DNA from 2 places in the Streptomyces sp. NPDC045431 genome. Region 1 is predicted to be linked to the other one. Evidence: riboswitches for the same ligand, from Rfam matches in the RefSeq annotation. Region 1 holds a riboswitch; the other holds the start of a gene.
The links. A riboswitch is a leader RNA that binds a small molecule or an ion and turns the genes downstream of it on or off. The one in region 1 is predicted to bind thiamine pyrophosphate.
Positions count from the first base shown of each region.

Region 2: another riboswitch for thiamine pyrophosphate. It lies ahead of AB0A69_RS28585 (thiamine ABC transporter substrate-binding protein); the one in region 1 lies ahead of thiC (phosphomethylpyrimidine synthase ThiC).

Region 1 is NZ_JBEZAQ010000010.1:119,964-127,765, forward strand. It holds gene AB0A69_RS21430 (LacI family DNA-binding transcriptional regulator) at 1-985, shown strand, start outside; gene AB0A69_RS21435 (metallophosphoesterase) at 1,194-2,270, shown strand; gene AB0A69_RS21440 (hypothetical protein) at 2,430-3,284, shown strand; gene thiC (phosphomethylpyrimidine synthase ThiC) at 3,354-5,135, opposite strand; TPP riboswitch at 5,129-5,263, opposite strand; gene AB0A69_RS21450 (YibE/F family protein) at 5,335-6,690, shown strand; gene AB0A69_RS21455 (SsgA family sporulation/cell division regulator) at 6,721-7,155, opposite strand; gene AB0A69_RS21460 (DUF5326 family protein) at 7,446-7,673, opposite strand; gene AB0A69_RS21465 (cupin domain-containing protein) at 7,799-7,802, opposite strand, start outside.
Region 2 is NZ_JBEZAQ010000019.1:42,110-49,911, reverse strand. It holds gene rlmN (23S rRNA (adenine(2503)-C(2))-methyltransferase RlmN) at 42-1,154, shown strand; TPP riboswitch at 1,184-1,295, shown strand; gene AB0A69_RS28585 (thiamine ABC transporter substrate-binding protein) at 1,373-2,470, shown strand; gene AB0A69_RS28580 (iron ABC transporter permease) at 2,482-4,101, shown strand; gene AB0A69_RS28575 (ABC transporter ATP-binding protein) at 4,104-5,120, shown strand; gene AB0A69_RS28570 (glutamate--cysteine ligase) at 5,160-6,344, shown strand; gene AB0A69_RS28565 (NAD(P)-binding domain-containing protein) at 6,492-7,802, shown strand, end outside.

The DNA of each region.
Region 1 (7,802 bases):
GCTCAACGGCAAGGGCCGGCTCCCGGACGCCACCCGCCGCCATGTCCGCGAGGTCGCCGACCGACTGGGCTACCGCCCGTCCGCCGCGGCCCGCACGCTCCGTACCGGCAAGTCCGGCCTCATCGGCCTGACCGTGACGACCTACGGGGATGAACCTTTCACCTTCACCGAATTCGCGTACTTCGCCGAGATGGCCAGGGCCGCCACCTCCGCCGCGCTCGCCCGCGGCTACGCCCTGGTCATCCTGCCCGCCACCTCCCGCCATGACGTCTGGTCGAACGTCGCCCTCGACGGCACCGTCGTCATCGACCCCTCCGATCACGACCCGGTCGTCACCGAGCTCGTCCGCCAGGGCCTGCCCGTCGTCTCCGACGGCCGCCCGGCCGACACCCTCCCGGTGACCGCCTGGGTCGACAACGACCACGAAGCCGCCGTCCTCGACCTGCTCGACCACCTCGCCGCCGCCGGCGCCCGCCGGATCGGTCTGCTCACCGGCACCAGCACCGACACCTACACCCGCCTCTCCACCACCGCGTACCTCAACTGGTGCGAGCGGGTCGGACAGGACCCGGTCTACGAGGCGTACCCGGCCCACGACCCGTGCGCCGGCGCCGTCGCGGCCGACCGGCTGCTGGCCCGCCCGGACCGCCCGGACGCCGTCTACGGCCTTTTCGACCCCAACGGCACCGACCTGCTCGCGGCAGCGCGGCGCTACGGGCTGCGCGTCCCCGACGACCTGCTCCTGGTGTGCTGCAGCGAGTCCACCGTGTACGCCGCCACCCAGCCGCCCATCACCACGCTCTCCCTCAAGCCGCGCCGGATCGGCACCGCGGTCGTCCAGCTCCTCATCGACGCCATCGAGGGCATCGACTCGGACCGGCCGGTCGAGCAGGTCATACCGACCGAGCTGATCGTGCGGACGTCGTCCCAGCGGCGCTCCACCCGTACGACCGTCAGCCCTCCCCGATCGCCCTCCCAGGAGTGAAAGCGGACCCGCCCCGCGCCATGACCAGGGGCAGATCTTCCCAATTGGGGCGAAACAACCAGTAGCCCAGGGGTGGACCCGGATTCACCACCCCTGGTGCGTCACACAGCTGGGGCCTCATTCCTATGATGGGCGGACGACACCGCGGGCCGCCCCGACCAGGCCGGTCTGCCAGGTGTAGGGCGTCGCGACGGTGGTGGAGGGGTCGATGACTCAGGGGGCCGGTCAAGGACCCGTGGTGCGGACGGCGACGTTGCGTGACTTCCGCGTACCGCCGTACGCGCAGGTTCCGGTGCAGGGTCACGCCGGGCACCCCGGCAACGCGTTCCCGGAGGGGGAGTTCCCCGAGGGGTACACGCCCACCGAGCGCGACCTCCCGGTGATCAACAGAGGCGACACCGTGCAGGTCGCCACCGCCCCGCCGCCGGCTCCGGCACCCCTCACCGAGCCCGCCCCCGTACCGGGCCCCGGCCCGCTCTACGTGGTCGGGGACGTCCACGGGTACCTCGAGGAGCTGGTCGCCGCCCTGCGCGAGCAGGGCCTCATCGACGCCGACGGTCACTGGGCCGCGGGCAACGCCCGCCTCTGGTTCCTCGGCGACTTCACCGACCGGGGCCCCGACGGGATCGGCGTCATCGACCTCGTCATGCGGCTCTCCGCCGAGGCCGCGGCGGCCGGCGGCTACTGCAAGGCCCTGATGGGCAACCACGAGCTGCTGCTGATCGGCGCCAAGCGGTTCGGTGACACCCCGGTCAACTCCGGCGCGGGCACCGCCACCTTCCAGGCCGCCTGGCTCCTCAACGGCGGACAGAAGAGCGACATGGACCGGCTCCAGGACGTCCACCTGCAGTGGATGTCCCGGCTGGACGCGATCGTCGAGGAGGACGGCCATCTGCTGCTGCACTCCGACACCACCGCCTACCTGGAGTACGGCTCCACCATCGAGGACGTCAACGACACCGTCCACGAGATCCTCACCCGCAACGACGCGGACGAGTGCTGGGACCTGTTCCGCAAACTCACCAAGCGCTTCGCCTTCCGTGACGAGGGCGGCCACCTGGCCGTAGGCGAGTTGCTGGCGGCCTACGGTGGACAACGCATCGTGCACGGCCACAGCCCGATCCCGTACCTGCTCGGCGAAGTGGGCTCCGAGGACGGCGAGGACGGCGGCGGCCCGTCCGTCGAAGGGCCGCACGTGTACGCGGACGGGCTCGCGATCGCCATGGACGGCGGTGTGACCATGGCCGGAAAGCTGCTGGTCGTGCAACTCCCCTTGTACAACTGAGCCCTGCCTCGTCGCGAGCCGGTCAGGCGATTTCCGGAATTCCCCTGTCACCTCCTGCCATAACCGCTCTACCATCGGGCTATCCGTAGCAGGCTCTCCTCCGTTTCCGCCCACCTGCCCGTTCTACGCGGGCAAACCGGCCCTACGGAGCATCGGGGGATGCACATGAACAGCGCTCCGCACCTGCTGACCGAGGACCGCTCCGAGTACGAGCGCCTCCTCGACGAGGCACTGCGCAACGCGCAGGAACGTCCGGAACTCGCCGCGATCGGGCAGCGGCTCAACGCCGAACAGCTGCGCACCATGGCCCTGAACGCGACGGCGCTCATCACCGGGGCCGCCGCCGCCGAGTACGACCACTTCGTGAAGGTGCGCGAGGAGTCGCGCAAGCCCACGCGCCTGTCCGCCCTCGACTCCGTGCTGTCCGGCTCCGACGACGGGACGGTGAGCGGCCCGGGCGCCGGTCTCGGCGTCGTCGTCACCGTGCTCGCGCCGGTGCTCGCCGGCACCGCCGCGCTCATCTTCCTGCTCGTCGGCTATCTGCTCATGGCCCTCGATCCGGCGCCGTCCTTCGCGAAGCCGCTGCTCACCGCCGGGTGGTTCTTCGCCGGCGTGACGGCTCTGAGCATCCTGGCCGCCGCCATCGGCCTGCTCATCGCCGCCCTGCGCAACAGCTCGACGCAGGTGCCCGCCCAGGAGCCCGGCGGTGAACTGCCGGATGAGATAGCGCGGGCACGCGAGGCCTGGCGGCATGCGCTGCTGGAGCGGGGCATCGTCCCGTTCCTGCGCGACGCCCTGGCCGACCCGGGCGCCGATCCGGACTCGAGCACCCCGCCGCGCCCGCTCGGGCGGATGCCGAAGGTCGGTTACAGCGGCCCGGACTTCTCCAGCCCGAGCGAGGGCGGTTCGGCGTCGCGGCCGGCCTTCACCAGCCCGGACTTCACCAGCCCCGACTTCGCCGGTCCGGAGTTCGGGAGCCGGGACTTCGGCGGCCCCGAGCACCGGTCGGAATGACCGGTGCTTCGGGGCGCGTGTTTCACGTGAAACATCCGTTCGGCACCGCGAGAGCGGATGGCCGCCGGGTCAGTCCGCCAGCGGCAGGTAGACCCGGTTTCCGGCAGCGGCGAACTCCGCGGACTTCTCCGCCATCCCGGCCTCGATCTCGTCCTGCTTGAGATCGCCGCCGTGCTCCCGCCGGATGTCCTGCGAGATCTTCATCGAGCAGAACTTCGGACCGCACATGGAGCAGAAGTGCGCCGTCTTCGCCGGCTCCGCGGGCAGCGTCTCGTCGTGGAACTCCCGCGCGGTGTCCGGGTCGAGAGCCAGGTTGAACTGGTCCTCCCACCGGAACTCGAACCGCGCGTCCGACAGCGCGTCGTCCCACTCCTGCGCGCCCGGGTGCCCCTTGGCCAGGTCCGCCGCGTGCGCAGCGATCTTGTACGTGATGACACCGGTCTTCACGTCGTCCCGGTTCGGCAGGCCGAGGTGCTCCTTCGGCGTGACGTAGCAGAGCATCGCGGTGCCCCACCAGGCGATCATCGCCGCGCCGATACCGGAGGTGATGTGGTCGTAGGCCGGGGCCACATCCGTGGTGAGCGGGCCGAGCGTGTAGAACGGCGCCTCCTCGCAGATCTCCTGCTGGAGGTCGATGTTCTCCTTGATCTTGTGCATCGGGACGTGACCCGGGCCCTCGATCATCGTCTGCACGTTGTGCCGCTTGGCGATCTGGTTCAGCTCGCCGAGCGTACGCAGCTCCGCGAACTGCGCCTCGTCGTTGGCGTCCGCGATCGAGCCGGGCCGCAGACCGTCACCGAGCGAGAACGTCACGTCGTACGCGGCGAGGATCTCGCAGAGCTCCTCGAAGTTCTCGTACAGGAACGACTCCTTGTGGTGCGCCAGGCACCACGCGGCCATGATGGAGCCGCCGCGGGAGACGATGCCGGTCTTGCGGCGCGCCGTCAGCGGCACGTAGCGCAGGAGCACACCGGCGTGGACCGTCATGTAGTCGACGCCCTGCTCGGCCTGCTCGATGACCGTGTCCTTGTAGATCTCCCAGGTGAGCTCCTCGGCCCTGCCGTCGACCTTCTCCAGCGCCTGGTAGAGCGGCACGGTGCCGATCGGCACGGGCGAGTTGCGCAGCACCCACTCGCGGGTGGTGTGGATGTTCCGGCCGGTGGAAAGGTCCATGACCGTGTCGGCGCCCCAGCGGGTGGCCCAGGTCATCTTCTCCACCTCCTCCTCGATGGACGAGGTGACCGCGGAGTTGCCGATGTTGGCGTTGACCTTCACCAGGAACCGCTTGCCGATGATCATCGGCTCGATCTCCGGGTGGTTGACGTTCGCCGGCAGCACCGCGCGGCCCGCCGCGATCTCCTCGCGGACGACCTCCGGGGAGACGTTCTCGCGCAGCGCGACGTACTCCATCTCCGGCGTGATCTCGCCGCGGCGGGCGTACGCCAGCTGCGTCACCGCCTGTCCGTCCCGGCCCCGGCGGGGCTGGCGCGGACGGCCCGGGAAGACGGCGTCGAGGTTGCGCAGCCCGCCGCGCGGCGAGGTGTGCTTGATCCCGTCGTCCTCGGGGCGGACCGGGCGGCCGGCGTATTCCTCGGTGTCGCCGCGTCCGATGATCCAGTTCTCCCGCAGCGGCGGCAGGCCGCGGCGTACGTCGGTCTCGACATTCGGATCGGTGTACGGCCCTGACGTGTCGTACAGCGTCACGTCCTTGCCGTTGGTGAGGTGCACCTTGCGGACCGGCACACGGAGGTCGGGGCGCGAGCCCTCGAGGTACCCCTTGTGCCATCCGATGGACTTCCCGGCCTCGTCGTTCTGGTTCGAGGCAGGCGTGCGTGCGTCCTGAACGGTCATCGTGACCTACTCCCTACGCCGGCATTACCCGGTAACAGGTTCGGCGGTCGACGCAGCGGTTCCCGTACGTCTCGTACGGAGATCAGCGCCCTCTCAGCCCGGTGCTCCGAGCTCCCGCGTGTGCAAAGGTGTCACCACGCTAGCGTCCTTGCGGCCGCGCTGAACAGAGGGGGCCCCACGTTCTTGCGATGATCGGTCCGTGACTTCCTCGCACGAGACTCCCGAGCCGGACCGGCACACACTCGGTCATGCGCACGGCCATGCGCACAGCCACGGCCCCGCCGCGCCGGTCTCCCGGCATCTGCGCAAGGTCATCGCGGCCGTACTGATTCCCTTCGCCACGGCGGTCGTCGTCGGACTGGCCATCCTGTGGCCGGGCGGCGCCCCGGCGCACGAGCGCACCGGCGTGGGCTTCGACCGGCAGACCGAGCAGGGCACGGTCGTCCGCGTCGAGCGGGTGGACTGCAAGGACGTGAACGCCGCCCAGGTTCCGCCGACCGGCGACACGACGACGCCCCAGGGGCGCGAGGCGGTCAACGCGCAGCAGGGCAAGTGCGCGAAGGCGACGGTCGAGGTCACCACGGGCAAGGACAAGGGCCGCAGGTTCGTGGAGGTGGTCCAGCCGGACTCGCCCCGCCAACTCGACGAAGGCCAGGGCGTCGTGGTGGCGTTCGCGCCCGACGCACCCCGCGATCTGCAGTACTCCGTCACGGACGTGGACCGCAGGATCCCGGTGGCGCTCCTCGCCGGTGTCTTCGCGCTGGCGGTGGTGGCCGTCGGCCGGATGCGCGGCCTGATGGCGCTGACCGCCCTCGCCCTGAGCTTCCTCGTCCTGACGCTCTTCATCCTCCCGGCGATCCTGCAGGGGTCCAACCCGCTGGTCGTGGCGGTGGTGGGGTCGAGCGCGATCATGCTGATGGCGCTCTACCTGTGCCATGGCCTGACCGCCCGCACATCGGTGGCGGTGCTGGGCACGCTCATCTCGCTGCTGCTGATCGGCCTGCTCGGCTCCGCGTTCATCGGCTGGGCGTCGCTCACCGGCAACACCGACGACTACACCGGCCTGATCCACGGGCTCTACCCGAACATCGACATGTCCGGTCTGCTGCTGGCCGGCGTGATCATCGGCTCGCTCGGCGTGCTGGACGATGTGACGGTGACCCAGACGTCGGCCGTGTGGGAACTGCACCAGGCCGACCCGAAGATGGGCCCACGGGCGCTGTACCGGGCCGGCATCCGCATCGGCCGCGACCACATCGCCTCGGTGGTCAACACGCTGGTGCTGGCCTACGCGGGCGCGGCCCTCCCGCTGCTGCTGCTCTTCTCCATCGCGGAGAGCAGCGTGGGGACGGTCGCCAACAGCGAGATCGTGGCCCAGGAGATCGTACGGACGCTGGTCGGCTCGATCGGGCTGGTCGCCTCGGTACCGGTCACCACCGCGCTGGCCGCACTCGTCGTCTCCGCCGACCGCCCGGGCGCCACCGGAGTGCCCGGTCCCGCCGCCGCGACGGCGACGGCGGGACGGGGCGGCCGGGGCCGGCGGCGCAAGAGGTGACGGGTTCGGGGAGGTGGCCGGTCCGGAGGGTCAGCCGGCGTTCTCCTCGGCGAGGATCCGGCCGAGCGCATCCTCCAAGTCCTGCTCGAAATCACCGAGCGTGAGCTCCTGGCCCAGCGGCACCAGCTTGTCGGTGCGGTCCAGGAACGCCACCAACGGCGGCGCGCTCGCCCGGAACAGCGCCCGGTCGGCGCCGACCTGCAGGCGGATGCTGACGTCCGACAGGTCCTCCGGCCCGGTCGGCGCGATGTGCACATCGCCCTCGCCGCTCGGCGCGTTGATCCCGTCCAGCAGCAGTTCCCGGCCGAACGTCCAGGTCACCGGCGCGTCTCCGGGCAGGTGGAAGGTCATCCGGACCGCGAAGGGATCCTTTGTCTCGTAGCCGAGCTCGACCGGAATCCTGAAGCAGAGCTCCTCGGAAACGATGAAACTCATCAGGACCTCGGCCTGAACGGACTCGCGCATCATGTACCCCGCAGTGGATGAAGCAGTGGTGAACAACGCCCTCTTGGTTTAATCGTCATCGTCCGGGAGGGACTGGAGGATCACAAGGAGTGAGTTTTCAGGTACTGCGGGCGACTCGATCTTGCTGCGACGATTCTGCACAGCCGCGCCGCGTCGCCGAGGAAGGAAGGCTGCCACTCTAGTGGCAGCCTTCTGCGGGGGTGAGGTTTCGCGGGGACCGTTCCCCCGCCCGGGCTAACGCCCGTTCTGGTGGCCGGAAACGTGAAGGGGCGAAGGGCAGACCGCCGCCGTCACCAGTCGTCGCGGGACGACGAGGACGACGAGGACGACGTGAACTTCCGTACGACGTAGATCAGTCCGCCGACGAGCGCGACGAAGACCAGCACCTTGAACAGCAGCCCGACCAGCATCATGACCGCGCTCGTGATCAGACCACCGAAGACCAGCACCGCGATGAGGGGTATGGCAACCCACTTCACCCACCACGGCAGCCCCGCCAGAAGCTCCTTCACCGCCATCGTCCCTGCCTCGTCTCTCTGCGCCGCCGGATCTGTGGACCTTGACGTCTTCGATGCTAGGCGCGCGCGGGCGGCCGGCGGGGACTCCGCACCCCTCGCTCTTCCCTGATCCTTCCCCTAGGGAGTCAG
Region 2 (7,802 bases), on a different contig from region 1:
TCACGTACCGCGGCCTCGTCTTTACTGAGGAGTACCAGGTCATGCCACGCCCCGCCCCGGGAGAGCTCACCTTCGTCGCCCCCCGCGGGGCCGTGAAGCCGCCACGGCACCTCGCCGACCTCACGCCCGCCGAGCGCAAGGAAGCCGTGGCCGCGATCGGCGAGAAGCCGTTCCGCGCCAAGCAGCTCTCCCAGCACTACTTCGCGCGGTACGCGCACGACCCCGCCGAGTGGACCGACATCCCGGCCGCCTCGCGCGAGAAGCTCGCCGCCGAGCTGCTGCCCGACCTCATGTCCGTCGTACGGCACATCTCGTGCGACGACGACACCACCCGCAAGACCCTGTGGCGGCTGCACGACGGCACGCTCGTCGAGTCGGTCCTCATGCGCTACCCGGACCGGGTGACCATGTGCATCTCGTCGCAGGCGGGCTGCGGCATGAACTGCCCCTTCTGCGCCACCGGCCAGGCCGGCCTCGACCGGAACCTGTCGACCGCCGAGATCGTGCACCAGATCGTCGACGGCATGCGGGCGCTCAGGGACGGCGAGGTGCCGGGCGGCCCCGCCCGCCTCTCCAACATCGTCTTCATGGGCATGGGCGAGCCGCTCGCCAACTACAAGCGGGTCGTGGGCGCCATCCGGCGGCTGACCGACCCCGAGCCCGACGGCCTCGGCCTGTCGCAGCGCGGCATCACCGTCTCCACCGTCGGCCTCGTGCCCGCGATGCTGCGCTTCGCCGACGAGGGCTTCAAGTGCCGCCTCGCCGTCTCGCTGCACGCTCCCGACGACGAGCTGCGCGACACCCTCGTGCCCGTCAACACCCGCTGGAAGGTCCGCGAGGTGCTGGACGCCGCCTGGGAGTACGCCGAGAAGTCCGGTCGCCGCGTCTCGATCGAGTACGCCCTCATCCGCGACATCAACGACCAGGCCTGGCGCGGCGACCTGCTGGGCCGCCTCCTCAAGGGCAAGCGCGTCCACGTCAACCTCATCCCGCTGAACCCGACCCCCGGCTCGAAGTGGACCGCCTCGCGCCCCGAGGACGAGAAGGCGTTCGTCGAGGCGATCGCCGCCCACGGCGTACCGGTCACCGTCCGGGACACCCGCGGGCAGGAGATCGACGGCGCCTGTGGACAGCTCGCGGCCGCGGAACGCTGACCTTGTAGTCTGAGCTCGAACACATCTGCATATTCCGACAGGGGAGCGCCACAGCGCTGAGAGTGCGGCAACCGTCCAGGCCGCAGACCCTCTGAACCTCGCCCAGGTCATTCTGGGTAGGAAGTTCGGTCGTTACTCGAGCTGTTGCGCCCTGCCCGCCGCACGACCGCGGCGGGCGGGGCCGCGTCTCTTCCTGGACACCCCCAGGAGGAATCTCAGTGAGCACCACCAAGAAGATCACGGTCGGCGCCCTCGCCGCCGCGCTGGGCGTCACGACGCTCACCGCCTGCGGCGACGGCGGCTCGGACAAGGCGTCCGACGGCGGCGGTACGAAGTCGAAGACCGTGACGCTCGTCAGCCACGACTCCTTCAACGCCTCCAAGGAGGTCCTGAAGGAGTTCACCAAGGAGACCGGCTACACCGTCAAGGTGCTGAAGAGCGGCGACGCGGGCGAGGCCGTCAACAAGGCGATCCTCACCAAGGGCGCCCCGCAGGGCGACGTCTTCTTCGGCGTCGACAACACCCTGCTGTCGCGCGCCCTCGACAACGGCCTCTTCGAGCCGTACGAGGCCAAGGGCCTCGACCGGGTCCCCGCAGACGTACAGCTCGACAAGGACAAGCACCGCGTCACGCCCGTCGACACCGGCGACATCTGCGTCAACTACGACAAGAAGTACTTCGCGGACAAGAAGCTCGCGGCGCCGCAGACCTTCGACGACCTCGCCAAGCCGCAGTACAAGGACCTCCTCGTGGTCGAGAACCCGGAGCGCTCCTCGCCCGGCCTCGGCTTCCTGCTCGGCACGGCCGCGCAGTACGGCGACGAGGGCTGGCAGGACTACTGGAAGAAGCTGAAGGCCAACGGCGTCAAGGTCGTCGACAGCTGGGAGCTCGCCTACAACCAGGAGTTCTCCGGCTCGGCCGGCGGCAAGCAGGCCAAGGGCGACCGGCCGCTCGTCGTGTCGTACGCCTCCAGCCCGCCGGTCGAGGTGCTGTACGCCACGCCGCAGCCGGCCGAGGCGCCGACCGGGGTGTCCACCGGCACCTGCTTCCGCCAGATCGAGTTCGCCGGCCTGCTGACGGGTGCGAAGAACCCGGAGGGCGGCAAGGCCCTGATCGACTTCCTGATCGGGAAGAAGTTCCAGGACGACATGCCGCTCCAGATGTTCGTGCACCCGGTCGCGAAGGACGCGACGCTGCCGGAGCTGTTCACCAAGCACGGCGTGACGGTCGACAAGCCGCACACCCTGGCCCCCGCCAAGATCGCCGAGAACCGTGACCAGTGGATCAAGTCGTGGTCCTCGCTCGTCCTGAAGTAAGGCGTACGGGCCTGCGGGCGGGGCTCATGGTCCTGCCCGTGGCCTTCTTCGCCCTCTTCTTCGCCTACCCCGTCGCCGCGATCGTCGGCCGGGGCCTGCGGACGGGGGAGGGGGCCTGGGAGGTCGGGCGGCTGGGCGAGGTGCTCGGCCGCCCCGACGTCCTCGACGTGCTCTGGTTCACCACCTGGCAGGCGCTCGCCTCCACCGCGCTGACCCTGCTGGTCGCACTGCCGGGCGCGTACGTCTTCGCCCGCTTCGACTTCCCCGGCAAGCAGGTGCTGCGGGCGGTGGTGACCGTGCCGTTCGTGCTGCCGACCGTCGTCGTCGGCACCGCCTTCCTCGCGCTCGTCGGGCGGGGCGGGCTCCTCGACGAGCTGTGGGGCGTACGGCTGGACACCACCGTGTGGGCGATCCTGCTGGCGCACGTCTTCTTCAACTACGCCGTCGTCGTCCGCACGGTCGGCGGCCTGTGGGCGCAGCTCGACCCGCGCCAGGAGGAGGCCGCGCGGGTGCTCGGCGCCTCCCGGTTCGGGGCGTGGCGGCGGGTGACGCTGCCCGCGCTCGCGCCCGCCGTGGCCGCCGCGGCGCTGATGGTCTTCCTCTTCACGTACACCTCCTTCGGCGTCGTACAGATCCTCGGTGGGCCCGCGTACGCCACGCTGGAGGCGGAGATCTACCGGCAGACCGCCCAGCTGCTCGACCTGGAGACGGCCGCCGTGCTCACCCTGGTGCAGTTCGCCGCCGTGGGCGCCGTCCTCGCCGTGCACGCCTGGACCGTCCGCAGGCGCGAGACCGCGCTGAAGCTGGTGGACGCCGGACAGACCGCGCGGCGGCCGCGCGGGGCCGGGCAGTGGGCGCTGCTCGCCGCCGTCCTCGTGACGGTCGCGCTGCTGCTCGTGCTGCCGCTCGCGGTGCTCGTGCAGCGCTCCTTCGCCGGGGGGCTCGGCTACTACCGGGCCCTCCAGGACGCCGACGCGGGCGGCGGGACCTTCCTCGTGCCGCCCGTCGAGGCGATCGGGAACTCGCTCCAGTACGCCCTCGCCGCCACCGCGATCGCGCTGGCCGTCGGGGGGCTCGCGGCCGCGGCGCTCACCCGGCGGGCCGGGCGGCTGGTGCGCGGCTTCGACGCGCTGCTGATGCTGCCGCTCGGCGTGTCCGCCGTCACCGTCGGCTTCGGCTTCCTCATCACGCTGGACGAGCCGCCGCTCGACCTGCGCTCGTCGTGGATCCTGGTGCCGCTGGCCCAGGCCCTGGTCGGCGTGCCCTTCGTCGTACGGACCATGCTGCCGGTGCTGCGGGCCGTGGACGAGCGGCTGCGCGAGGCGGCGGCGGTGCTCGGGGCGTCGCCGTGGCGCGTGTGGCGCGAGGTGGACCTGCCGCTGGTGCGGCGGGCGCTGCTGGTGGCGGCGGGGTTCGCGTTCGCCGTGTCGCTGGGGGAGTTCGGGGCGACCGTCTTCATCGCGCGGCCCGACAACCCGACGCTGCCGGTGGCCGTCGCCCGGCTCCTCGGCCGGCCCGGAGAGCTCAACTACGGACAGGCCATGGCCCTGTCGACGATCCTCATGGTGGTGTGCGCGGTGGCGCTGCTGCTGCTCGAACGTATCCGTGTCAACCGCTCCGGGGAGTTCTGACCATGCTGCGCCTAGAGGGCGTGACCGTACGCTTCGGGGCCCGCGCCGCCCTCGACGCGGTGGACCTCGCGGTCGCCGACCACGAGATCGTGTGCGTGCTCGGCCCGAGCGGCAGCGGCAAGTCGACCTTGCTGAGGGTCGTCGCGGGTCTCCAGCCCGTGGACGGCGGCCGGGTGCTGCTGGACGGCGCGGACCAGGCCGGGGTGCCGGTGCACCGGCGCGGCGTCGGGCTGATGTTCCAGGACCACCAGCTCTTCCCCCAGCGGGACGTCGCCGGGAACGTCGCCTTCGGGCTGCGCATGCGCGGCGCCCCGAAGCGGGAGCAGGCCGCCCGCGTGACCGAGCTGCTGGAGCTGGTGGGTCTGCCGGGCGCCGAGCGCCGGGCGGTGGCCGCGCTCTCCGGCGGCGAGCAGCAGCGCGTGGCCCTCGCCCGCGCCCTGGCGCCCAGCCCGCGGGTGCTCATGCTCGACGAGCCGCTGGGGCAGCTGGACCGGGGGCTGCGGGAGCGGCTCGTGGTGGAGCTGCGGCACCTGTTCGGGCGGCTCGGGACGACGGTGCTCGCCGTCACGCACGACCAGGGCGAGGCGTTCGCGCTCGCCGACCGGGTCGTGGTGATGCGCGACGGGCGCGTGGAACAGAGCGGCACGCCGCTGGAGGTGTGGCGCCGCCCGGCCTCCGAGTTCGTCGCCCGCTTCCTGGGCTTCGACAACGTGGTGGCGGCGACGGTCGCCGGCGAGGCGGCCGACACCGCGTGGGGCAAGGTCCCCGTGCCCGCCGGCGTCCCGCAGGGCGCCGCCCGCCTGCTCGTCCGCCCCGCCGGGGTCCGGCTCGGCGACCCGGCGGACGGCCTGCGCTGCGAGGTCGACGCCCGCACCTTCCGCGGCCACCACGTCGCCGTACGGCTCCGCCCGGAGACCGGCCCGCCGCTGGAGGCGGAGTGCGCCCTGCGCGACGCGCCGGAGGAGGGCGCGGTGGTCGGGGTGACGTTCGCGGCGGACGAGGTCGTAGTCCTGGACTGAGGCGGCGGCGCGTCGTTGACGGTCCGTCACCTCGCTGTCATGGTGAGCACGGTCCGCACGGCACCCGAACCGTGGTGGGAGGGCTCCATGGACGCGTACGACATGCCGGCGATGGGGGTCGAGGAGGAGCTCCTCCTCGTCGACGCCGCGACCCTGGCCGCCGCGCCCGGCGCCCCGGCCGTACTGAAGCACTGCGCGAGCGCCCCCGGCGCGGCCGGCCGGTTCTCCGCCGAGATCACCACGCTGCAGGTGGAGACCAAGAGCGCCCCGCACCGCCACGCCCGCGCCCTGGGCGGGGAACTGCTCGCCCTGCGGCGCACGGTCGCACGCGCCGCCGAGCGCGAAGGGCTCCGGGTCGTCGCGTCCGGGCTGCCCGTCCTCGGTGACGTCGTCCCGCCGCCCCTCACCGAAGGGGAGCGCTTCGCCGAGGGCATGGCGACCTACCGGGCCCTCCACGACGAGATGTCCATGTGCGCCTTCCAGGTGCACGTCGACATCCCCGACCTGCCCCGCGCCCTGGACGTCGGCAACCGGCTGCGCCCCTGGCTGCCGGTGCTGCTCGCGATGGCGGCCAACTCCCCGTACTTCGCGGGCCGTGACACCGGTTACGCCACCTGGCGCGCGCTCGCCTGGGGGCGCTGGCCGGTGGCGGGCCCGCCGCCGTACTTCCACTCGCCCGCGCATTACGAGGACGTCCTCGGCGCGCTGGCCGAGTCGGGCGCGCTGGTCGATCGCGGGACCGTCTTCTGGGACGTACGCCCCTCGGCGCGGCTGCCCACCCTGGAGGTGCGCGTCGCCGACATGACCGGCACCGCGGCCGAGTCGGCGTTCCTCGCGGTGCTGGTGCGCGCCCTGGTCACGGTGGCGCTGCGGGAGGCCGAGCGCGGGGAGCCCGCGCCCGCGCCGTCGGCGGAGGTGCTGCGCGCCGCCTACTGGCGGGCGGCCCGGGACGGGCTGGACGGCATGGGGCTCGACGTGGCCACCGGCAGGGCCGTCCCCGCGCCGCTGCTCGCCGAGCGGATGGTCGCGTACGCCCGCCCGGCGCTGGTGCGCCACGGGGACGCCGACCTGGTGGAGACGGGGCTGCGGTGGCTCCTGCGCCACGGCTGCGGGGCCGCGCGGCAGCGCGCCGCGGCCGCCGCGGCGGGTTCGCTCGCCGGTGCCGTGCGGTGGCTGGCCGCGCAGACGGGGGCGGAGGGATTCCCCGATCCGGGCCGCCGTTGACGGGCCCTACGCACAGGACGGTCCCGCGCGCGGGACGGACGGCGTAGGCGTGGCGCAGTGGCCGGTGACCGCCCTGCGCGGCGGCCGCCGCCGGGTGATGATGGCGGCACCATGCGATCCGGAGCGCGGCGGAGGGGGCAGGCGCCGATGGTGACAGCGGACGGGAAAGACGGGACGGGCGAGCACCACCGCTACGTGGTGCTCGGTGCGGGGCCGGCGGGGCTACAGCTCGGGTGCTTCCTGACGGCGGCCGGCGCCGATCACGTCGTACTGGAACGGGAGGACGCGCCCGGCGGCTTCTTCCGGCGCTACCCCCGCCACCGGCGGCTGATCTCCCTCAACAAGGTGCACACCATCGAGGAGGACCCGGAGATCCGGCTCCGCTGGGACTGGAACTCGCTGCTGTCGCCCACCGCGCGGCCGCTGTTCCCCGACTACAGCGGCGACTGGTTCCCGCACGCCGACACCATGACCGCGTACCTGGAGGACTTCCAGCGTGCCCACGTCCCGCACGTACGCTTCGGGGCCGACGTCACGGAGATCCGCCGCGACGGCGGCGGCTTCCGCCTGACCACCGCCGACGGACGCCTCTTCACCTGCGACTGCCTGATCGTCGCCACCGGGTGGGGCGGCCCGTACGTCCCCGCCGTCAAGGGGATCGAGTACGCGCAGGGCTACGAGTCCGCGCCCCTCGACCCCGAGGCGTACCGGGGCAAGCGCGTCCTGATCATCGGCAAGGGCAACTCCGCCTTCGAGACCGCGACCCCGCTCCTCGACCACGCGGCCCTCGTCCACCTCGCCTCCCCGCACCCGACGCGCCTGGCCTGGCACAGCAAGCACCCCGGCGACGTACGCGGACAGTACGGCGCGCTGCTCGACAGCTACTGGTTCAAGACCCTGCACGGGGTCCTGGAGTGCGAGATCGACGAGATACGCCCGGCCGGCGACGCCTACCGGGTCGACATCACCTACACCCTCGCCGAGGGGGAGCGGGAGTCGCTGGAGTACGACACCGTCATCCGGTGCACCGGCTTCCGGATGGACGACACGCCCTTCGGCGAGGACTGCCGCCCGGAGCTCGTGGCGTCGGGGCGCTTTCCCGCGACCGGGCCGGACTGGCAGTCGGCCAACGTCGACGGGCTCTACTTCGCCGGCACCCTCGCCCAGGCCCGCGACACCAAGCACGCCGCCTCGCCCTTCATCGACGGCTTCCGCTACAACCTGCGCACCCTGGCACGCCTCCTCGCCGAGCGGTACGACGGTCGCCCGCTGGAGTACGCCGTCGTCGACGCAGGCCCCGACCGCCTCGCCGACACGATGCTGGACCGCGTCAACTGGTCCTCGGCGCTGTGGACCCAGTTCGAGTACCTGGTCGACGTGTTCGTCCTCGACACCGCTGACGGGCGCGTCCTCGTACGGCACTACGAGGACCTGCCCGAGGACTACGCGGTGGCCCGC